DNA from 3 places in the Anaerobacillus sp. 63XJN7_4_ISO-PGPR-S23-413 genome. Region 3 is predicted to be linked to each of the others. Evidence: a T-box and tRNA genes for the amino acid it is inferred to sense, from the RefSeq annotation. Region 3 holds a T-box; the other regions hold tRNA genes.

Region 1 (7,853 bases), 1.5 Mb from region 3:
AGAAGCTTTTCTTCCGGTAATACTTCTCAATAGTAGTCCAATTGTAGCTAGTACGGTAACTCCTATAAACTTAAGGCCGGTTTGAAACAAATAGATAACGAATATCAGTAACGGAATAAAGATAGGGAGCAGGTTGTCCAGATTATTACTTAGCTCATTAACATCTTGCTTCGTGAAAGTCATCGAACTAAAGTTACTGTAATTAAACTCCTGTCTAGCACCGCTATCTACAACGATTACACGATCTTTTAGGAATGCGATAACGGAATCATATTGATCAACATCATCAGGCTTTGTCTGGTCTGTCGCATCAAAAATAAAAGTATTTTCATCATTTTGTCGAATAAGCGGTTCAGACTGTTCACTTGTTAAAGATCCGTCCTCTAAAGTGAATTCTGGTAGATCTGACATATGTGTTTTGAGATCCTCATAAGCGTTTGTAAAGGATAGAGCCGTCATAATTCCTACTGGCACAGAAGAAAGGAACATAAGTAAAAACACGTACAATATTGGCTTGCCTAGCTTTTGAAAACGGAATCTGGCCATCATCTTAGGGGAAAATAAGCTGTAGTAAAGTTGTTTAAAAACGTTCAAATTAATAATCTCCTTTCTAAATGTGGAGCGTTTCTCCACCCAATCAGTTTATCTTATATAGAGAGAAGGGAACAGTATTCTTGGTGAAACTTTATTGAAATAAATTTGTTTTCAGCATAATATCTTTACAAATCTATATTAACTCTTTACAAAGGGGGGAGCGATGTAGATAATAGACAAGGGACTTTGTTGAGTATTGTCGAAAAAAATAAAACATAAGTGCAAGGGGTTGAAATGATGGAACTCAACGTTCAGGAGATGATCTTTCAGTTTGTGGGAGGTCTTGGTATTTTCCTGTTTGGACTAAAGTATATGGGAGACGGCCTTCAACGATCAGCAGGTGATCGATTAAGAGACATTCTCGATCGTTTTACGACTAACCCGTTTATGGGTGTGCTCGCTGGGGTCATTGTAACTATTCTCATACAAAGTAGTTCAGGAACAACGGTTTTAACAGTCGGTCTTGTTAACGCAGGATTTATGACTCTGAAGCAAGCAATTGGCGTTGTAATGGGTGCGAACATTGGTACAACTGTTACAGCATTTATTATTGGTTTTCCTATTAAAGATTACGCACTTCCAATTATAGCCATCGGTTCTTTGTTAATTTTCTTCTTTAAAAACAAGAAAATTAACTACGCTGGTCAAATCGTCTTCGGATTTGGTGCGTTGTTCTTTGGACTTGAATTAATGAGTACGGGAATGAAACCACTTCGTAGCCTTGAGGCTTTCCAAGAATTAACAGTAAGCATGAGCTCGAACCCACTGTTAGGCGTTGTGATCGGTACAGTATTTACTGTCATTGTACAAAGTTCCAGTGCGACAATTGGTGTATTGCAAGGTCTTTATTCACAGAACGCAATGGATATTCAAGCTGCATTACCAGTTCTGTTTGGAGATAATATCGGTACAACGATTACCGCAGTTCTTGCTTCTATCGGTGCATCCGTTGCCGCTAGACGTACAGCACTGACTCACGTTATTTTCAATTTAATTGGAACGGCGCTTTTCCTAATATTCTTATTCGCCTATACGCCGTTTATTGAATACTTAAGAGATGCATTAAACTTAACACCGGAAATGACGATTGCATTCGGACACGGGATCTTTAACATTACAAATACTGTTATCCAGTTCCCATTCATTGCCGGACTTGCCTATCTCGTTACAAAAATTATTCCTGGTGATGATGCAACGATTGAATATAAGCCAAAACACCTTGATCCAGTATTTATCGAACGCTCTCCATCTGTTGCATTAGGACAAGCTAAAGAAGAAGTGATTCGAATGAGCGGATTTGCTTATAAGGGTGTTAAAGAAGCATCAAATTATTTAACATCTAAGAGTCAGAAGAGCGCTGAAAAAACCGCTCAGTATGAAGAAGCTATTAACAACCTGGATAATAAAATTACAGATTACCTTATCCAATTATCAGCAACTTCTCTGTCTGGAGATGAGTCGACACGACACGGTATGCTAATGGACTCAGTTCGTGATATCGAGCGTATTGGCGATCATATGGAGAATATTGTTGAGTTGGTTGATTATCAAATAAGCAATAAAGTGAAGATGACTGACGTTGCTATGAAAGACCTTGATGAAATGTTTAATCTGACTCTTTCTGCACTCAATGAAGCCTTTGATGCACTTGATAAATGGGATGTAGCTAAGGCGCAGGAAGTTGTTAAGCTAGAAGATAAGATCGACAAAATGGAAAGAACGCTTCGTAAGCAGCATATCCTTCGTCTAAATGAGGGTGAATGTACTGGAAGTGCTGGAATTGTTTTTGTTGATATCATCAGTAACCTTGAGCGTATTGGTGACCATGCGGTGAATATTGCAGAAGCCGTCATTGGAGAAGAATAAATGTGGGAAGCAGAGGGATGCCTCTGCTTCTTTTTATCATTATATAGAAGAAAAGTGACATCTCCGCTAAAATAGAGTCAAGTTGAAGGGAGGTTAAAAGCGTGGATATTCTATTATGGTGCCTGATCATTGCGTCATTCATCATTGCATTTGTGGGATTGATTTATCCAATTATTCCAGCCGTACTATTTATTTATGTTGGGTTTATCCTGTATGGGGTGTTTTTTGATTTTAGTTCAATGACTATTTCCTTTTGGATTGTTGAAGTTCTGCTGACGATGCTATTATTTGTTGCGGACTATGCTAGTAATTTATTTGGCGTGAAGAAGTATGGAGGGTCAAAGGCGGCGATATGGGGGAGTACAATTGGTTTACTTGTTGGCCCATTTGTCATTCCGTTTGCAGGGATCATCCTTGGACCATTTATCGGGGCTATCTTAGCTGAACTAGTTATTCATCGAAAAGCTTTTAAAGAATCTGTTCAAGTAGGTGTAGGTTCATTGCTTGGTTTTCTTGGTGGAGCTGTTATGAAAGGATTACTCCAAACGATTATGGTGGTTGTGTTCCTAGTGTATGTCCTATAAGTTCTTGATGACAAAATGAAAGCGTGATATAGTATTTTCATAATTGAAATTAAGATTAATTCAATTAAATATGAAAAACTTATTGACGCTTTCTTTATCCATATGATATATTAGTTCTTGTCGTTAAGAAATATTCCACAGTAGCTCAGTGGTAGAGCTATCGGCTGTTAACCGATCGGTCGTAGGTTCGAATCCTACCTGTGGAGCCATATGGCGGTGTAGCTCAGCTGGCTAGAGCGTACGGTTCATACCCGTGAGGTCGGGGGTTCGATCCCCTCCGCCGCTACCATATATTTCAACGATACAACATGGCGGTTGTGGCGAAGTGGTTAACGCACCGGATTGTGATTCCGGCATTCGTGGGTTCAATTCCCATCAGCCGCCCCACTTATTACATAAGGACCCTTAGCTCAGCTGGTTAGAGCTGACGGCTCATAACCGTCCGGTCGCAGGTTCGAGTCCTGCAGGGTCCACCAAATGCATATCGGAGGAATACCCAAGTCTGGCTGAAGGGATCGGTCTTGAAAACCGACAGGGGCTTAGTCGCCCGCGGGGGTTCGAATCCCTCTTCCTCCTCCATTTTCTAAAAGTTAGCTTTCTAAAAAATGGATGCAAATTAAGTTCTTTTACATCATCGCGGGGTGGAGCAGTTCGGTAGCTCGTTGGGCTCATAACCCAAAGGTCGCAGGTTCAAATCCTGCCCCCGCAACCAAAATGAAATTCTTACTACGTCGAACATACTTCTTCGTCAGAATTTAATTGGAGTGCCATTGGTGCAACCAAAATGAAATTCTTACTACGTCGAACATACTTCTTTGTTAGAATTTGATCGGAGTGCCCTAGGGGCTACCTAAGCTCATAGCAAGGCCAAATTACTTTTAATGTAAATGCAAACTACATACTAATTAAAATTAATACTGATAACATGATTTGGCTCTGTAGCTCAGTCGGTAGAGCAGAGGACTGAAAATCCTCGTGTCGGCGGTTCGATTCCGTCCGGAGCCACCACTCAATAAAGATCCCACTCGTCAATTAATGACGAGTTTTTTTATGTTTTATGTATGTTATTACGCTGTTAATTCCCGATTTTTTTCTTTAAGATGTTTAATTCCATATACTGAGGGGAAACTTTATCTGTGTTGCGGAAATTCAAAGGTTTATTATTTGAAAACGCATGACAATTCTGCTAGTGTAAACTTGTGACGACATCATGTTCAAGTGGTGGCTAACGCTACCCTAACAGCAAGTTACATACTATATTTAAGGAGGAGATTCACAATGGCTAAATTTGAACTACCAGAACTACCTTACGACTACAATGCACTAGAACCACACATCGACGAAGAAACAATGAAGATCCACCACGACAAGCACCATAACGCATATGTAACAAAATTAAATGGTGCACTAGAAGGTCATGAGGAGCATGCATCTAAGAGCCTTGAAGATCTTCTTGGCAACCTTGACGCACTTCCTGAAGGCATTCGCACTGCTGTTCGAAACAATGGTGGCGGGCACGCTAACCACTCACTTTTCTGGCAATTGCTAAGCCCTAACGGTGGCGGCGAACCATCAGGTGATCTAAGCGAAGCACTTAAAAAGAAATTTGGTAGCTTTGAAAGCTTCAAAGAAGAATTTGCTAATGCTGCAGCTGGTCGTTTTGGCTCAGGTTGGGCTTGGCTAGTAGTAAAAGGTGGAGAACTTGAAGTAACAAGCACTCCAAACCAAGATACTCCAGTAATGGAAGGTGTTACACCAATTCTTGGGCTAGATGTTTGGGAGCATGCTTATTATCTTAAGTATCAAAACAAACGTCCTGATTATATCGCTGCATTCTGGAATGTAGTTAACTGGGATGAAGTTGCAAAGCGTTACGAAGCAGCTAAATAATTTACCAAGCTTTCAAAACCCCCGACATTTATGTTGGGGGTTTTTCTATTATGGTTCGATTAAGGTATAAATTGTTCCTAAATGGTGTAGCATGAAATTTATTATAAAATCTGTAAAATCACAGCCAGTTTCAAAATCATGAGGTGTACAAATCAGAACTTGATGATCTGTGATGGTTAAAGAGATGAGATCATTTCGATATTGGATTTGAAGATAGTGCCTCATCCTATTAATAAAGAACGAGTGTTCATCATCTCCTATAAGATGTTGAACGCTTTGAAGTAGTTGGATTTGACTGTCTTCAGTAATGTAGTCTGTCCGATATAGAAAGTAATACATACCCAGTCCCCTTTCAAAAACAGTTTATCCTTTTTGTTTCATCCGCATAACGAACAGAATTTAAGTCAAAATAAGGGTGGATGAAAAAAGGGGAGTTTGTTATGAAAGTTATAAAACATATGATTGGTGAGATAGAGGTAACAAAAGATTTGTTGTTATTACTTACAATCGGTGGTTTATACGCGCTGAGTATTGCGCTCTCAAATACGTTCGTAAATGTTTACTTGTGGAAGCAGTCTGGTGATTTTGCGGATATAGGTATATACAACCTTGCTGCGGTTATAAGTCAGCCGCTTACCTTTATTCTCGCAGGTAGATGGGCTAAAAAAATGGATAGAGTTATTGTATTGCGGATTGGAGTGATTTTTCTCGCTCTTTTCTATATAACAGTGCTTTTTCTTGGTCAGAACGCTAGTCATTTGCTTATCTTACTGGGCGCTTTACTCGGAATAGGGTTTGGCTTTTATTGGCTTGCATTTAATGTGCTAACATTCGAAATTACAGAACCGGACACAAGGGATTTCTTTAATGGATTCCTTGGTTTACTTACATCTTTCGCTGGGATGATTGGGCCAATATTTGCTGGTGTTATTATTTCAAGTCTAGAAGCATTCACGGGGTACAAAGTAATATTTGCCGTCTCACTTGCTTTGTTTTTCGCAGCTGTAATCTTAAGTTTCTTTCTCGAACGTCGTTCTGCCAAAGGGACTTTTTCATTTACACGTGTTTTTCAAGAAAGAAAAGCGAATACAGATTGGCTTAACATTTTACACGCGCATTTTTTTCAAGGTATAAGAGAAGGTACCTTTATTTTCATTATCGTTGTCCTAGTTTTTATTACGACGGAAAGTGAGCTTGCAATTGGTACTTTTGGACTTGTTAATTCAGGAGTATCGTTTTTAGCCTATTATTTGGCGACGAGATTGATTAAACCGCGATATCGTAAGAAGGCTATTTTATATGGCGGACTTATTCTTTACGCTTCGGTTTTTTTACTTGTATCCGACCTAACGTTTGCCCGGTTGTTAATGTATGGTGTTTGTATTTCTCTTGCTTATCCACTTTTACTTGTCCCCTACATTTCGCTTACGTACGATGTGATCGGTAAGGCTTGGAATGCAGCTGAAATGCGGATTGAGTACATTGTCGTTCGAGAGGTGTACTTAAACTTAGGACGAATTGTTTCCGTTCTTTTATTCTTAATAACAGTAGCGTTATTCGACGATGAAACGAGCATTCCGATTTTATTATTAATTGTTGGTGCTGGCCATTCGTTTATTTACTTATTTGTAAGAAAACTTCAAGCTCCCCATCCCCCAAACCCTTCTCCTGACACCGTACAATAGCTCATTAGACCCTTTACTTTTTTTATATCACTAAGTATAGTAAGTAGAAGAGAGAGCAGAGACACCTGTCTGGAACAGGTGTCTATATTTGTTTAAGGGAAGGGAGTCTATCGTGAACACGAAGAAAAAGAAAAATCATGTGCCTTTAAGGCTAAATATATTATTTTTATCTGTATTCCTTTTGTTTTCTACATTAATTCTTCGACTGGGCGTTATACAGATTGTAAACGGTGAAGAATACGAGCGTGTTTCTGAGCAAACTGAGAATGTTACAGCAGAATCAACAGCACCTCGTGGGAAAATGTATGACCGTTATGGGCGAGTTCTGGTTGATAATAACCCTGAATTTGCGCTTACATATATCCGAACGCAGAATACTAAGCAAGCTGAGAGGCTTGAATTAGCTCAGAAATTAGCTGGGTATATTGAAAAAGATACAGATGATGTCATTGATCGAGATCTTAAAGATTATTGGATTGTAACGAATCCGGAAAAAGCGAAGGCAAAGCTAACGGAAAAAGAGTGGGAAGAACTTGAGTCGAGTGAAGCTTATCAACTCCAAATTGAACGGATTAATGATGATGATTTAGAAGAGATTAAGAACGATCCACAAGAGCTTGAGGTAGCTGCTATCAAAAGGGCGATGGATACTGGGTACGCTTTATCATCTCAAACAATTAAGATTGGTTTAACTGAAGATGAAATAGCTAAAGTAAGTGAAAACCTTGGTTCACTACCTGGAATAGAAATTCAAGCAGACGCAACTCGAGAATATCCTTATGGAAATACTCTTCAAACAATTTTCGGAAGGGTCGGACCAATCCCTAAAGATGAGTTAGATTATTATGGTTTGAGAGATTACGAAAGAAATGACAAAGTGGGGATTAGCTATCTCGAGAAAGAATATGAAGAGTACTTAAAAGGTCAAAAAGAAAAGCAAACCTACGTGACCGACAAATCAGGAGAGCCAATTGGTGAACCGAAAGTAATTGAAGGACAAAGAGGAAACGATTTGGTCCTCTCATTAGACATCGATCTTCAAAAGGAAGTCGAGAAAATTCTCGATGAAGAGCTTCGTGATGCAAGACAATATGGGGCAACACGAGGCTATGTAGTCATGATGGATCCCAAAACAGGTGAAATTCTTTCTCTTGCTGGTAAGGAATATAGCAACGGAGAGTTTAAAGACCGAACGTTTGGAGTGATCGGTGACTCCTACGCAATGGGATCGACT
Region 2 (7,853 bases), 2.0 Mb from region 3:
AACAGTCTTGTAATAGTAAGGAAAACCCGAGGTGAATAAAAGATGAATCCAATAGTTGAATTCTGCATGAGCAATCTTTCGAGCGGTTCACATAAAGCAATGGAAAAACTAGAAAAAGATACAGATCTTGATGTGCTCGAATATTCTTGTCTTGGTCACTGCACACTTTGTAGCCAGGATATTTACTGTCTCGTTAACGGCGAGCGCGTTACTGCCGAAACGCCCGATGAGCTAGTTGATAACGTCTACCAGTTCATCGAAGAAAATCCGATGTTTTAACCGAATTTGGACATACTAATAAGTGAATCCAATTAGAGGAGGAGCTTACATGAAAAATCGAAACGCGTATGATCCGAAAGTCGGTGTGCAAGGTGAAAAAGAAGGCGAAGACGCTCTTCTTATGAATAAAAAAAGAGGCCCGCAAAATGCGCGCCCTAAAAAAAAGTAAAAGCCGCTTTATGCGGCTTTTTATTATGCTATGCGAAACCGAAAAGTAAACCAGAAGTCTTCATTGAGTGAGGTGCCGGTAGCAATAATATGCTGCTCTCCTTCATCATCAAGCGTAATCCAGCTATGATGCTCATCTTTATAAACTGGATAGAAATGACCTTCCTTAAATAATTTACGATTCAATACACTTTCTGAGCCGGTTAAAGGCTCTTCTTCGAAAACATCTCTAATACATTGTACAAGTTCCATCTATGTTGTGATCCTCCCTTAATCTCCAACCAAAAACACCCCGCGCACCTCTCTTACGAGAGCCACTTAGGCGGAGTGTTTTTATCCCAATAAATCTTACCTACTTCATAATGTTCTTCAAAATCATCATTCGCTGCATGGTAATGAAAATTAAACCAATAGCCATCTTGTGGGGGATGATCTCTTCTCACATGAAAACGCAATAAGTCTTCCCCACTCTGTTGATTATATACATGAAGAATACGTTCTCCGTATCCACCAGAAGGGTTGTCTGTCAAACGAAGTGACCTTAATGTATCCTCATCCAGATTTTCCACTGAGGTAGCGATCGCTTCTGTCATTTTAGGTACAATTGCATCTCGATACTCGTTACCGACTCGAGTTGAGATCGTTTCACCGAATTTTGTTAGCCCGAGTTGCTCGGATTGATTGCTTGCATAGCTTACAAAATGCGTCAGGAGTTCAGAAGAAGAAGCGTCCTGAGCTATGATGGGCCAATCATACTGATCAACAAGAGGCTCTATCGCCTTATCAGGCTCGTCCCTCGGCTCAATAAGAAGATGGTTTTCTTCTTGATAATTTTCTGATGACTCTGTTTTGTCATCTGCTAGATATCCAGTAGGAACCACAGTTCCAAGTGTAATAACAGCAACAAATGCTACAAATAACTTTCTCATCCAAAGAGGGAATTTCATTATGTGCACCTGACTTTCGAAGATCAATAGTTAGTATTATTCTCGCATGATCTTCTCAAAAAAGCCAGAAGTTTAGACGATTTTTCATTAATTTTCATTTGGCTATGGTAACGAAGCTTTTCATTCAAAAAGGCTCTTTTTTAAAAGATTGTTGCTTTCGAAACAATTGTTGAATTAAACACTAAACTTCGCTGATTGGAGCGGAAGGATGCTAACCGCCTGCCCCGCGAAAAACGAGCATCCCTGAGCGAAAATTCACCCACTATAGCAACAATGTCTACGAAAGAGCCTTTAAAAAAGAGCGCTTCATGTAAGCGCTCCATCTATTAACAAGTAAACATATCAATTCTTCTCAAACTTATGCCTGTATACACCCACCTTCTACCGGTCCAGCGAAACCCTGAAACAGAAGTACGCCCTACATAAACTGGCCAAAACCAAAATGAATTGCCGCCTCTCATCCAAATATAAGTAAACCGATACATACACCTTCTAATGGATCCCGGATCTACAGCAAATGTTCCAGCTTGTGCTGACTGTGGTCTAGGAGGCGGTGATGCTGGTGGGCTCGATGTTGGAGCTACGGGTTGCTGACGGTAGGCATCTGTGTTGTCATAATGATAAGCAATGTGCTCATGTTCTTCATAATACATTCGGTCCATCCCCTCTCTTATACAGTCACTGTATGCTGTATTCTGATGAGACGTACCGAATTGAAAACAACAAAAAAAGCATCTCTTTGAGTATGCTTGAGTCAAAAAGTCTATGGAAATTTAGTTGGTGACCCGTACGGGAATCGAACCCGTGATACCGCCGTGAAAGGGCGGTGTCTTAACCGCTTGACCAACGGGCCAAAAAAATGGAGCGGGTGATGGGGATCGAACCCACGACATCAGCTTGGAAGGCTGAGGTTTTACCACTAAACTACACCCGCAAAGATGGAGGAGGAAGAGGGATTCGAACCCCCGCGGGCGACTAAGCCCCTGTCGGTTTTCAAGACCGATCCCTTCAGCCAGACTTGGGTATTCCTCCAAAAACATGAAAATATATATGGTGGAGCCTAGCGGGATCGAACCGCTGACCTCCTGCGTGCAAGGCAGGCGCTCTCCCAGCTGAGCTAAGGCCCCAATATGGTGCGCCCGAGAGAAGTCGAATCCCTAACCTTCTGATCCGTAGTCAGACGCTCTATCCAATTGAGCTACGGGCGCATATTCTATGGTGCGGGTGAAGGGACTTGAACCCCCACGTCGTAAGACACTAGATCCTAAGTCTAGCGCGTCTGCCAATTCCGCCACACCCGCATGTGTGGTGCCGGCCAGAGGACTTGAACCCCCAACCTACTGATTACAAGTCAGTTGCTCTACCAATTGAGCTAGGCCGGCATAATTTAATGAAAGTCATCAAAAATAAATGGTGGAGGATGACGGGCTCGAACCGCCGACCCTCTGCTTGTAAGGCAGATGCTCTCCCAGCTGAGCTAATCCTCCATTAAACAGCGACTTCATTATTATACAATAACTTCTTTTGCCTCGTCAACACTTTTTTTAATGTATTTTTTCAAGGACAAGACCTATCTTATCACCGACCCCAAAAAAACACAACCCTTTTTCACAAAAAAATTATTCCCCATAGTTAAGCACTCCATTTTTGACATAGAAAAAAAGCAGGGAGCGCTCTCCCCTGCTTATACTGGCGTTTGAATAAGTGGTTTTTTCTTTTTATTTTGGCGGAGTATTGGTCTTTTTTTAGTCACCATTTCAGAATCATATTTTCGGTACTCTTTCATGTCGGTTGATTCCCGCAAAAGCTGATCTTCAACATAGTGACGCTTTCTTTTCAAAAAAACCCCTCCTCATAAGTAATAATTCTCAATACCCTATTTTTCTGTTGTTAAACCCGAATCTTTTTCACCATCGATCTATCGGCAAAAGTTACAGGTAACACATAATTTATTCACTTAGAGCGCAATTATGCTTCATCCAGATTAAATTGGTAATAATTTTCCTGATCTTCTCCTGACCTCTCAACAAAAGTAACTTCTCCATTTTGTGAAACCATAATAACAGTTTGCGCCCTCGTTCCGTAATGATCCGACTTAATAAAAACGGGTGAAAGCATCCTTTCCCATTCAATCGGCACGCCTGTCTGTGGTAATAAATAATCAGGTGCAGGCTCAGCATGAGAAAGCATTTCAAAAAGACGATTTTGATCGAGGTTCTTTTCTGCACTTAAATAGTGTTTCAATTCTTCTTTAAGCTGCTCAACCTTTGGCCAGCTCGTATTCAGTAAGTGATTACTTACAGCGTGAACACCGTTCTCTAGTTTTGAAATTTGATCCTGCCGGTTTGAATAATAATAAAGGCTCTTAAAATCTCCTATGATTAAATTAAATCCATTGTACTGATCTTTCTTTTGTCGAACCATTTCTAGGTATGATAATGGGGATTGATGATCACGTAAGTAATCGGCCGTTAGATCACCCCTTGATAGACTTTTAGGCTGCTCATTCGCTTCTCGATAATTCGTAAGGGCTGCAATTCTTCCGTTTGTTGTAACCCCTAGCCATGTTCCCATAGCCTTTAAATCACGCCCCGCAAGTAGTTCTGGTACATCTTCCCAATAGTTCGCAGGTTTTGTTGGACGCTCGTAGAATTCATCTCGGTTGGCTACGAGTATAAATGGGTATGTAGGATGAACATTTTGAGCTACAGCAATTAAGCACATCTTAACGCGCCTCCTCTCTCGTTTCACTGTAAGAAAAAACGCAGCGTTAGCCGCTGCGTTACGATTGGATCATACGAACTTCTTCTTCACATGCAGAAGAACAATAATGGTTATACTCCTCTTTGCAAGAATCACAGACGATGTGAAGCTTGTCACACTGTACATTAGCACAATTGATATAAGTATCTGCTGGCTCCTCACAATGATAGCATTTCCCTACAACTGTATCTTCATCGGTACGGTTTACATTAACAGCAAGACGATCATCAAATACAAAGCACTTGCCATCAAAATATTTCCCCTGTACCTCCGGGTCTTTACCATACGTTACAATTCCTCCATGAAGCTGTGAAACGTCGGAAAAACCTTTTTTCATTAAGTAACCAGAAAATTTCTCACAGCGAATTCCACCTGTACAATAAGTTAGTACTTTCTTATCTTTTTGGTCCGAAAGATTTTGTTCAATCCAGTCTGGAAGATCACGAAAAGCCTTTATATCAGGACGAATTGCATTGCGAAAATGACCAATATCGTACTCATAATCATTTCTTGCATCGATAACAATTACATCATCATCTTCTAATGCTTCCATAAATTCCTTTGGCTCAAGATAATTCCCGGTTATTTCTTTCGGGTTTACATCTTCCTCAAGCTTTAGTGAAACAATTTCTTCGCGCGGACGTACGTGCATCTTTTTAAAGGCATGACCTTCTGCTTCATCAATTTTGAAAGCCATATCACGAAAGCGTTCATCTGCTTTTAGTTCGTCCATGTAGCGCTCAGTATCCTCAACGGTTCCTGAAACCGTTCCATTAATGCCCTCTTTGCCTACAAGGACTCGACCTTTTAAATTGAGTGATTGACAATACTTAAGATGCTTTCGAGCAAAATAATCCGGATCTTCTATTTCTACATATTGATAATATAACAGCACTTGATATGCTGAAGCTTCTGATTGCAAATCAAAAACCACCCTTTACGTCTTCTTCAATCAAGCTCTAATCCAAGAGCCTAAATCAATACTATATCTTACCGGATTCGAAGTCTGATGTAAAGAAGATTACCTTGATGGGAAGTAGTCGTCTTTAAGCTTTTCGATTTCGATAAGAGATGCTTCGGCCCATCTTCCGCCTTCGTGCTTGAGCTCTGCGGATTGTGTTTCAAGCGCTTCCTTGAGTGAATCATGATAATCAGGAATATTTCCTTCGTAATGATTAATGGCTGACATTGGAACGAGCGCTTTCTCGAATTGGGCTAACGCTTTTCGCTGGTGAAAAAGAGGAACATCGAGCTGTTTGGGATTATGAAGGTCTCCCTGAGTTGGATGCTTGATGACAGCAAGAACTTTAATCACAGCTTTGGGGGACTTCATATCGACGACTTCTCCAATATATCTCCCCGTTTTATAACCTGCCGTTACTATTTCTCCTGGCTGAAACGTTTTTTTCTCTGACATAGTCGCTTCACTCCTTCATCTAACTGTGTGTACACGTCGATGATATCATAAAATCCTCCTTTATCAGGAGGATTTTATCTTGTGAAGACATGTTTCCCAATCTCTTTGATGATATGCCTTGTACGAATCCAATCGTCTGTTGCAATATCAGGATTGTAATAAAACAAAGCTCCTGAGCTTGGGTCTCTACCACTAAGGGCCGCATAGACAGCCTTATATGATTCTGCTCCTGGCTTTTGATCATATTGACCGTCAGATACTGCAGTATAAGCACCACTTTCAAAAATCACTTCTTTAATGCTATTTGGAAATCTTGCAGAAAGTGTTCGATTGACTGTTACAGCAGCTACCGCTACTTTCCCTTCAAACGATTCACCTCTTGCTTCTCCATTAACCAATTTGGCCAACATTTCAATTTCTTCTACAGAATAGTTCGATACAGTAAATTGATCCTTTGTTACTTTCTTAACATCATTCATATTTTTAACAGGAAGGTTAAGCAATAAGGCAACCTCCTGTTTCGTTTCTGGTTCAGATAAAGTTTCGTTTAATACAACTTCTTCATTAACCTCATTCTCAATCTTAGGCTTTACTTTCATCAATGATACGGCCGCTACCTGATGAGTTTGTGCAGAAAACAGAGCAAAAAAGAGGCTCATCATCATCATAGCAATGATCGTTTTGTTCATATATCTCATCCTTTCAGTAGCTTTTTGCCACGCCATAAAGGATAGAGGAAGGACAGGTCCCTTTCAATAGGGAGTCACAGGGATGTCTTCCACATATGAGAACAAAAAGAAACTCCTTCCAAAAGGGAAGGAGTAAGATAATTAGTCTTGAAATTGCTTCATTGCAAGAACTTGTAACGATAATTCATCACTCGGAGGATTGTGAAGCCCCGCTCTAACGTCTCGATAAAGTCGTTCCAGATGATTCTTCTTCATTAAGCTTCGTGCTCCTACAATACGCATTGAAAGATCAACAACTTCCAGTGCAGCGTTCATTGCTTGCGTTTTGGCAGCGAAAAGCTGTCCCTGCATGTTCATCCGCTCTTCTGGGTAACGATCCCACTGCTCTGCAACCGAATATAGAAAATGACGTGCTGCCATTAATGAAAGTCCGATTCGTCCAAATTTATCTTGAATGTGCGGTACATCTTTTAGTGGCACATCAAGTGTGTTCGGTTGGTAAGAAGACACAAATTGAACTGCCTCTTCCCGTGCTGCCTCTGCTATTCCCATGTATACAGCGGGAATATGGAGCAACCAGGCCGGAGGTAATGAAGCTGTTTTCCGATTTTTATCATAAGTTTCAAGGAGCGCATTAGAAGGAACAAATACGTCAGTCAATACAAGGTCATCACTACGGGTACCTCTCATGCCTAGCACATCCCAAGTCCCTTCAAGTTCTACACCTTCTTGACTCATGGACACTAAGAAATCTGTAGGGACACCTTCGCACGTTGCTTTGACAATCACTTGATTAAGGTGAGGACTTAATGTTGTAAATGTTTTTCGACCAGTTATTTTATATCCTCCTTCGACCGCAGTCGCGATCGTAGCAGGCATACCACCTCGAGTTGGGTCACCTGTCTCCTCTTCTGTTTGAGCTCGATTTATGAGCGTACCATCCACAACATGACGACAAAGCCTTTCATAAGTTGAAGCATTCCATGGCCTACGATCGCTTAAATCTTTTAGTACTCCCAGATGCCAGCCGAGTGATAGCGCACCAGACCCTTCTCCTTTACCAAGCTCTTCCTGAACAAGGACAAGCTCATAAAGAGAAAGACCACCACCTCCAAATTCTTCAGGGATCGTAAGTGAAGTAAAGCCTGATTCTTTCATACTTGCTATAATGGAATCAGGAATATACGCTTCCTGATCAATATGTGTGGCACTCTCCTTAAGTTCTGCTCGATGTTTATTAGCTAATTCGAGCAGCTTATGATCACGCTCATTTCGAACAAATTTATCAATCATTCTAAGACACCCTCTTTCACCAAAGTCATTAATCTATCATCAAGATGATGGAATATTCAGAAGTTCATCAATACGCTCCTGTTCAAATCCAATAATGACTTCGCCGTCGATGACAATCGTTGGGGTAGACATAGAACCGTGATCATGAATCAATTCATTGCGCGCAGCAACGTTTTCTTTTATGTTTAGTAGCTCATATTTCACTTCATGCATTTGAAAATAATTTTTCACAAACTCACATGGTGGACATGCCGGTTGTGTATACAATTTGACTTTTTTCATTTTGTTCACTTCCTA
Region 3 (7,853 bases):
CTCCTGAACCATACTCAGATTCCAAACTTAGAAGAAGTGCAACCGACATCGTTCCCCGTATGCCGGACCAGGTAACAAGCGAAATGTCTTTCCAATTAAATTCATTACGCCAGGCTGTAAATGATTTAATAATACCTGCAAGCACAAGGAAACGAACAACTACAGATGCGAGAAAGATCAATCCTGCAAATACCCAGTAGTTAAAATCAAGATAGTTTGTTGATTCAATCCCTATTAATAAAAAAATCAATGCGAGAATACTTGGCTCAACAACTTCCCAGAAGCTGTTAAGGTATTCTCTATAGTGTGATTCTTTAATAAAGCCATCAAGTTCATATGAAAGCATGATTCCAGCTGCAACGACGGAGAGAACTCCTGACACACCAAGATTTTCTGCTACATAAAAACTTCCATAAGCGAGCACGATACTTAGCATCACCTGATATTGTCGCTGGTGTGTAAAAGAAATGGCTCGACAGACAATCCAACTAAATATCGCTCCGATCGCAATTCCTCCAATTGACACAAGAGCAAAGTCATAAATAAACGAGCTAATAGAAAAGCTCTCATCACCAAGATACATGCCAGCGAACACTGTAAAAAGAACGATACTCGTACCATCGTTCACCATCGATTCACCTTCGACCACATCTGCTATTTTTGGATCTTTTGAAGCCTGCTTTAAAATCGAGACCACAGAGACGGGATCAGTGGGTGTAAGAATAGAAGCAATTAATAAAGCCCCAACAAATGATAATGAAAGGAACGGCCCGCTTATAATAAATAATAAACTACCGAGGAGGAGAGCACTCAATAGTAATCCCAGCGTGCTTAATGCGGCAATAATACCCGCGTGCTTTTTTAGATGAGCAAACGGAAACTGATACGCAGAAATAAAAAGAAGAGCAGGTAGAAACCATTCAAAGATAATGTCTTTCGTTATATGTACGGAGCTGAAGAACGGAAGAAAAGAAAGTCCTATTCCTAAACCTAATAAGACCAGTGGTGCAGGGAAGTTTTTTTGCTTTTTATCAATCGTATAAACTAAATAACCGATGAACAGTAAAATTAAGATCTGATTAGAATCCATGATTTCACTCCTTTGTATTAGTGTCATTCCCTACTCCATTTAGGCTTCAAACAGGCAGGCTTTATTTACCTCTAACTTGCTTCCTTTAACCCTGTCAACAGTTCGTGGTGTATGCTACAATAATCTTTGTCTATTCAAAGATAAGCAAGGTCTGCTATAGGAAACGACGGAGGAGGATACGTATGAACCAGACCCCATTTATTGCCGTCGAAGGCCCCATCGGAGTTGGAAAGACCTCCCTATCTCGAGCGATTGCTGCTCATTATCAATTTGAACTTTTTCAAGAAATCGTAGAAGAGAATCCCTTTCTCGGTAAGTTTTACGACAACATTGAAGAGTGGAGCTTCCAAACCGAGATGTTTTTTCTCAGCCATCGATACAAACAGTTAGAGGAAATGGAGAAGCATCATTTATCAAAACAGCTTCCCGTTATTTCCGATTACCACATCTTTAAGAATAAGATATTTGCCCAACAGACACTTAGTGACAAGCACTTTTCTAAATATATGAAGATTTATGACATTCTAACCGAAGGAATGCCCGAACCGAACGTCATTATCTATTTAAATGCTAGCCTTGAAACGCTGCTTAACCGTATTTCACAACGTGGAAGACAGATTGAAAAAAGCATCGATCCCGCTTACCTTGAGCGTCTTTCATCTGACTATGAACGGTTTATGCAAGAATTTGAAGCACATCATCCTGATATTCCCGTGCTCCGTTTCAATGGTGATGAGATGGATTTTGTGTCCAATCAAGATGATTTACACACCATCTTCCAATCCCTCGAAAAAACATTGAAAGAAGGAGACCCTGTTAAATGAATCTCAGAGAAAAATACAACATCCCACAGGATGCCGTCATTACAATCGCTGGTACGGTAGGCGTCGGGAAGTCTACCATTACGAGCTCACTTGCTAACGCCTTACAATTTAGGACTTCTCTTGAAAAAGTAGATAACAATCCATATTTAGAGAAATTCTATAATGACTTCTCACGTTGGAGCTTTCACTTGCAAATTTATTTCCTTGCTGAGCGCTTTAAAGAACAGAAGAGAATGTTTGAATATGGTGGAGGATTTGTTCAGGATCGTTCCATTTATGAAGATACAGGCATCTTTGCAAAAATGCATTATGAAAAAGGAACAATGTCAGCTGTTGACTATGATACTTACACGAATCTGTTTCAGTCTATGGTGATGACGCCTTTCTTCCCCCATCCTGATTTAATGATCTATCTTGAAGGATCATTTGATGATGTCGTTGATCGCATTAAAGAGCGTGGCCGTCCGATGGAGCAGCAAACGCCAACTGCTTATTGGGAAGAAATGTATGAGCGCTATACAAATTGGATTGACAGTTTCAATGCCTGTCCAATTCTCCGCTTAAATATCAATGAGTATGATCTAGTTAACGACCCATCCTCTGTTGAACTTATCTTAAAGCGTATTGAACAGAAATTTCAACAAATCCCTTCTTTAAGTAGATAATCTAAAAAAAGCTATCCGTTGGATAGCTTTTTTCTTATCGTAAAATATGAGTACATAGAAAAAACCGCTGTCGGCGATGACAGCGGTCGAAATATAATCTCCACATTATATGCGCGTTGGTTATTAATTAGTAAATGGAGGAGGAAGAGGGATTCGAACCCCCGCGGGCGACTAAGCCCCTGTCGGTTTTCAAGACCGATCCCTTCAGCCAGACTTGGGTATTCCTCCGTGTGAAGAAGTTATTAACTAACTGCGACAAGTAATATAATATCATCGTCTTATAATAATGTCAACGATATCTCAAAACTTTTTTAAAAGAATTTGAATTACTTACTTATGTTGATCATTTCAGTTAAACCGCGCCGAAAATCAACACCCCTTACTATACACGATTATATCCTAAAAATAAAGAGCAGAGATGCCTCTGCTCTTTATCATTTTCTATTTAATGATTTCACGACCACCCATGTATGGACGCAGAACTTCAGGAACAATTACAGAGCCATCTTCTTGTTGATAGTTCTCTAAGATTGCAGCAACTGTTCTTCCGATTGCAAGACCAGATCCGTTTAACGTATGAAGGAATTCTGGCTTACCGTTCTTTTCTCGACGGAAGCGAATACCTGCGCGACGTGCCTGGAAGTCTTCAAAGTTACTGCAAGAAGAAATTTCACGATATGTGCCATAGCTTGGAATCCAAACTTCAATATCGTATTTCTTTGCTGCTGTAAATCCAAGATCACCTGTACACATGCTCATCACGCGGTAAGGCAGGTTCAACAGCTGTAACACTTTCTCTGCGTGGCCAGTCAGCTTTTCAAGTTCATCATAAGAATCTTCAGGCTTAACGAAGCGAACAAGCTCTACTTTGTTAAACTGATGCTGACGAATCAGCCCACGTGTATCACGACCAGCAGAACCAGCTTCAGAACGGAAGCAAGCACTATATGCGGTGTAAGCAAGTGGAAGATCTTCTCCGTCCATAATTTCATCACGATGAAAATTTGTAACAGGAACTTCCGCTGTCGGAATTAAGAAATAGTCTTCTTCCCTAATTTTGAACGCATCTTCTTCAAATTTAGGTAACTGACCAGTCCCAGTCATGCTCTCACGGTTCACAAGGTAAGGAGGCAGAATCTCTTCATAGCCATGCTCTGATTCATGTAAGTCCATCATAAAGTTAATCAATGAACGTTCAAGACGAGCTCCAACACCTTTATAGAATGCGAAGCGACTACCCGTTACTTTTGCAGCACGTTCAAAGTTAATAATATTTAGATCAGTTGCGATGTCCCAGTGTGGCTTCGCTTCAAAAGCAAAATCATTTTTCTCTCCCCACGTACGGATTTCGATATTATCGTCTTCCGTCTCACCAACAGGTACACTGTCATGCGGAATGTTTGGAATTTGAAGAAGAATTTGCTCAAGCTCTGTCTCAACATTGCGAAGCTCTTCATCCATTGTTTTAATCTTATCGCCAACTTCACGCATTTCTTTAATAAGGTGATCAGCATCTTTCTTCTCACGTTTAAATGCTGCCACGTTTTTAGAAGCTTCATTCCGCTGTCCTTTTAACTGTTCCGTTTCAGCGATAAGGTCTCTTCTTCGCTGGTCAAGCTCTTCAAAACGATCAAGACCTACTAGATCTTCCCCACGCTTAGATAGCTTTACTTTTACTTCTTCAAAATTCTTACGCAAATACTTTAAATCGATCATGCTTTTTCCTCCTTTTTTAATGAACAATAAACGAATTAACGGAAGGGATAGTGGTGTAGAGACGTGTATTTAAATACAAAAAAGCCCCCGTCCCCTATAAAGGGACGAGAGCTACCCGCGTTGCCACCCTGATTGCAGACGATTGTCTGCCTCTTAACAGAATAACGGTCTGCTCCGAGAAAGCCTACTTCATTCAGCATTCTACTCAAGGATGGATTCACAGGGTTCAATGATCGATTCGCACCACACATCGACTCTCTTGGCATTGAACATCTATTACTAATTCCCGTCAACGTTTTCGTTTATCATTCGTCTTATGCAGAAAAAGAATTCTCTTCTTCTTGGTACGTAATAATTTACACGAAAAATTACTCTGTTGCAAGTCCTTCTTTCTTAAACTCCAAAACCATATCAATAAACATCTGATGCATGCGATCATCATCTGTTAGTTCTGGATGGAAGGCACACGCAAGAAAACGTCCATGACGTGCAGCTACGATTTTTTCATTAAACGTAGCAAGCACTTCAACATCTTCTCCAACTTCTTCGATATACGGAGCTCGAATGAAGACACCGATAAAGTCATCTTCTAATCCTTTAACAGGTAATGGCGCTTCAAAGCTTTCGCGCTGACGTCCGAATGCATTTCTTTTTGCTTTTACATCCATAACACCAATATGCGATCCGTCTACTCCTTCAATATGCTTTGAAAGCAGAATTAGCCCAGCACATGTCCCGAAAATAGGCTTCTCAGCTGCAAAAGCTTTAAGTGGCTCTAAAAATCCATATTGATCAATTAATCGACGCATTGTCGTACTCTCTCCACCAGGTAGTACGAGGCCATCTAAATCCTTAAGTTGTTCTACTCGTTTCACAACAATGATTTCTGCTTCTTTTGTTTCAAGTGCTTTCACGTGTTCTCGGATTGCACCTTGCAGTCCAAGGACCCCAACTCTCACCATGCTTCTCTCGACTCCTTCTCTTTATCTAAGTAAGAACCCCACCTTATGTTGCACAGGTGGGGAATCAATGTTTTACCAGCCGCGCTCTTGCATACGGTCTGATGGCTTAAGTGAAGAAATTTCAATACCTGGCATTGCGATACCAAGGTTCTTAGAAATATTCGCGATCAATTCATAATCCTGATAGTGAGTTGTTGCTTCCACAATAGCTTTAGCAAATTTCTCAGGATTATCCGATTTGAAAATTCCAGATCCAACGAAGACGCCGTCAGAACCAAGCTCCATCATTAGTGCTGCATCTGCAGGAGTTGCGATGCCACCAGCAGCAAAGTTAACAACCGGAAGACGTCCAAGCTCTTTAATTTGAAGAAGAAGCTCAAATGGCGCCTGAAGGTTTTTCGCTTCAGTCATCAGTTCGTCTTCAGACATGCTTGAAATTTTACGAATTTGGGATTGAATAAGACGCTGATGACGTACAGCTTCAACAACGTTTCCTGTTCCTGGTTCACCTTTCGTACGAAGCATTGCAGCACCTTCACCTACGCGGCGCAGTGCTTCACCAAGGTTACGCGCTCCACATACAAACGGAACAGTGTACTTGCGCTTATCAAGGTGGAATTCTTCGTCAACTGGAGTAAGAACTTCACTTTCATCAATGTAGTCAACGCCCATTGATTCAAGAACGCGTGCTTCTACAATATGACCAATACGGCATTTTGCCATTACTGGAATCGATACGGCATTCACAACGTCCTCTACGATTGTAGGGTCAGCCATACGCGCTACGCCGCCTGCTGCACGAATATCAGATGGCACTCGTTCTAGTGCCATTACTGCTACTGCACCAGCTTCTTCTGCAATCTTAGCTTGCTCTGCATTGACAACGTCCATAATCACGCCGCCCTTTTGCATTTCAGCCATACCACGTTTTACACGATCTGTACCTGTTTGTTGATTCATCTATATTCCTCCCATATCTATACTTAGAAACGTCTTTGTTACACGACATCTATCAAACGCTTTTATTGTAACATTTTTTCATGACTTGTCCTATCACATGTGCAGTGATTTCATAAAAGATTTAGAAAAATACTCCTCGATGAACGCATCGAAGAGTATTTTTTCCAAGTATACTTGATATTATTAATTAAAACAGACCTTTCACAGCATCTGCTACGCTAGTCCATACACCAGAGAAGAAGCCACCAATCGCTCGCATAGTAAGTGTAAACCAACCTGCTTTTTCAACAGATTCAGTTGCTACAAGAGGTACTGAAGAACCCTTGTCACCTGTTATGTAACCGAAGTCTTCACCGGTTGATTTTAAGACGACTTTTCCAACTTGATCGCCTTCTTTAATTGGTGCAGTTAGTTCTCCATCTTCTGTTAGAAGAGATTGATCGTATTCATAGCTTAGTTTAAATGGTTCTTTCGTATTCGTCACTGTTACTGCATTGAAAGATTCTCCTGCAGCGACCCCAACTTCTTTCTCCTTACCTTTGACAACTTTAACCGTGGAATTACCATCAGCTTTATCACCTTTAGTAACAATTGTTTGGGACTGGAATTGAGCAAATCCATAGTTCAGAAGCTTAGCTGTTTCTTCAAAACGAGCTTCATACGAATCAGTTTTCATAACAACAGAAATTAATCGCATATCACCTTGTTTAGCTGTTCCTGTAAAAGCAAAACCAGCAAGGTCTGTAGAGCCGGTCTTGAGACCATCTATGCCTTCTACTTTATATTTATTAGCATATACAAGTGAAGGAAGAAGCCAGTTCCAGTTCTTCATTGTAATTTCATCATCTGTACCTTCGCGGAATTTCTTTTCTGGAGTACTAGTGGTTTCTATTACTTCAGGAAAATCTTTAAGAAGGTTATAAGCAAGAAGTCCAGTTGAACGAGCGGACATCATGTTCTCTTCATCAGGGTCTCCAGCAGGATGATTACCAAGTAGATCTTTGTTGTTCAGCCCTGAACTATTAACAAACTTGTATTCCTTCATACCCATTTCTTTTGCTTTTGCATTCATCATTTCGACAAACTTCGCTTCTGTTCCAGCAACGTGCTCAGCCAGCGCCATTGTGGCAGCATTTGCCGAATAAATGGCCATTGCTTCATATAATTCCTTAACTGTATACTGTTCACCCACACGAAGTGGTACGTTTGAAAGAGAACGGTTCTGTGATAGCTTTTGGATCGTATCACTTACTGTAACTTTTTCATCCCAACTTATTTCGTTTTTATTAATTGCTTCAAGTACTAAATATTCCGACATCATCTTTGTCATACTTGCAGGTGAGAGCGTTAATTCAGGATTTTTCTGATATAAAATCTTTCCTGAATTTGCATCAATTAAGATTGATGCTTCTGCTTTGATGTCGGGCGCCTCTGCTGCTTCTGCAGTATTGCCTCCACCAAATGTTCCTGCTAGTAATAATACCATCGCCATAGTTACGATCATGGCTTTCAAACCAAGGTTTCTCAACCCCTACACCTCCAAATAAGTCTCACATAACCGCTATTCTATCACACCTAAAATTAAAAAAATAGATAGAGGAAAGTCCCCTATCTACTTTTCGAAAGTATTAAGCTA

The links. The T-box of region 3 lies ahead of serS (serine--tRNA ligase). A T-box ahead of a tRNA ligase gene usually reads a tRNA of that ligase, here a tRNA-Ser.
Region 1: it encodes a tRNA-Ser, which carries the amino acid that the T-box ahead of serS (serine--tRNA ligase) is inferred to sense. The anticodon was not compared.
Region 2: it encodes a tRNA-Ser, which carries the amino acid that the T-box ahead of serS (serine--tRNA ligase) is inferred to sense. The anticodon was not compared.

What each region holds. Positions count from the first base shown of each region.
Region 1 covers NZ_CM149688.1:2,739,104-2,746,956, reverse strand. The annotation lists gene AC0VYO_RS14565 (DUF1189 domain-containing protein) at 1-594, opposite strand, end outside; gene AC0VYO_RS14560 (Na/Pi cotransporter family protein) at 832-2,460, shown strand; gene AC0VYO_RS14555 (DUF456 domain-containing protein) at 2,562-3,044, shown strand; tRNA gene AC0VYO_RS14550 (tRNA-Asn) at 3,179-3,253, shown strand; tRNA gene AC0VYO_RS14545 (tRNA-Met) at 3,257-3,333, shown strand; tRNA gene AC0VYO_RS14540 (tRNA-His) at 3,356-3,431, shown strand; tRNA gene AC0VYO_RS14535 (tRNA-Ile) at 3,444-3,520, shown strand; tRNA gene AC0VYO_RS14530 (tRNA-Ser) at 3,531-3,623, shown strand; tRNA gene AC0VYO_RS14525 (tRNA-Met) at 3,680-3,756, shown strand; tRNA gene AC0VYO_RS14520 (tRNA-Phe) at 3,977-4,052, shown strand; gene AC0VYO_RS14515 (superoxide dismutase) at 4,323-4,934, shown strand; gene AC0VYO_RS14510 (hypothetical protein) at 4,983-5,273, opposite strand; gene AC0VYO_RS14505 (MFS transporter) at 5,375-6,619, shown strand; gene AC0VYO_RS14500 (peptidoglycan D,D-transpeptidase FtsI family protein) at 6,732-7,853, shown strand, end outside.
Region 2 covers NZ_CM149688.1:1,973,153-1,981,005, reverse strand. The annotation lists gene AC0VYO_RS10745 (YuzB family protein) at 43-279, shown strand; gene AC0VYO_RS10740 (hypothetical protein) at 472-699, opposite strand; gene AC0VYO_RS10735 (YpjP family protein) at 753-1,376, opposite strand; gene AC0VYO_RS10730 (transporter) at 1,721-2,047, opposite strand; tRNA gene AC0VYO_RS10725 (tRNA-Glu) at 2,173-2,247, opposite strand; tRNA gene AC0VYO_RS10720 (tRNA-Gly) at 2,255-2,328, opposite strand; tRNA gene AC0VYO_RS10715 (tRNA-Ser) at 2,334-2,426, opposite strand; tRNA gene AC0VYO_RS10710 (tRNA-Ala) at 2,446-2,521, opposite strand; tRNA gene AC0VYO_RS10705 (tRNA-Arg) at 2,526-2,602, opposite strand; tRNA gene AC0VYO_RS10700 (tRNA-Leu) at 2,611-2,695, opposite strand; tRNA gene AC0VYO_RS10695 (tRNA-Thr) at 2,701-2,776, opposite strand; tRNA gene AC0VYO_RS10690 (tRNA-Val) at 2,806-2,881, opposite strand; gene AC0VYO_RS10685 (hypothetical protein) at 3,079-3,234, opposite strand; gene AC0VYO_RS10680 (NRDE family protein) at 3,363-4,118, opposite strand; gene trhO (oxygen-dependent tRNA uridine(34) hydroxylase TrhO) at 4,177-5,079, opposite strand; gene kapB (kinase-associated lipoprotein KapB) at 5,179-5,574, opposite strand; gene AC0VYO_RS10665 (cell wall hydrolase) at 5,649-6,263, opposite strand; gene AC0VYO_RS10660 (acyl-CoA dehydrogenase family protein) at 6,405-7,556, opposite strand; gene AC0VYO_RS10655 (glutaredoxin domain-containing protein) at 7,596-7,838, opposite strand.
Region 3 covers NZ_CM149688.1:17,506-25,358, reverse strand. The annotation lists gene AC0VYO_RS00105 (cation:proton antiporter) at 1-1,090, opposite strand, end outside; gene AC0VYO_RS00100 (deoxynucleoside kinase) at 1,273-1,914, shown strand; gene AC0VYO_RS00095 (deoxynucleoside kinase) at 1,911-2,579, shown strand; tRNA gene AC0VYO_RS00090 (tRNA-Ser) at 2,715-2,807, opposite strand; gene serS (serine--tRNA ligase) at 3,021-4,295, opposite strand; T-box leader at 4,393-4,597, opposite strand; gene pdxT (pyridoxal 5'-phosphate synthase glutaminase subunit PdxT) at 4,664-5,257, opposite strand; gene pdxS (pyridoxal 5'-phosphate synthase lyase subunit PdxS) at 5,330-6,217, opposite strand; gene AC0VYO_RS00070 (D-alanyl-D-alanine carboxypeptidase family protein) at 6,405-7,721, opposite strand.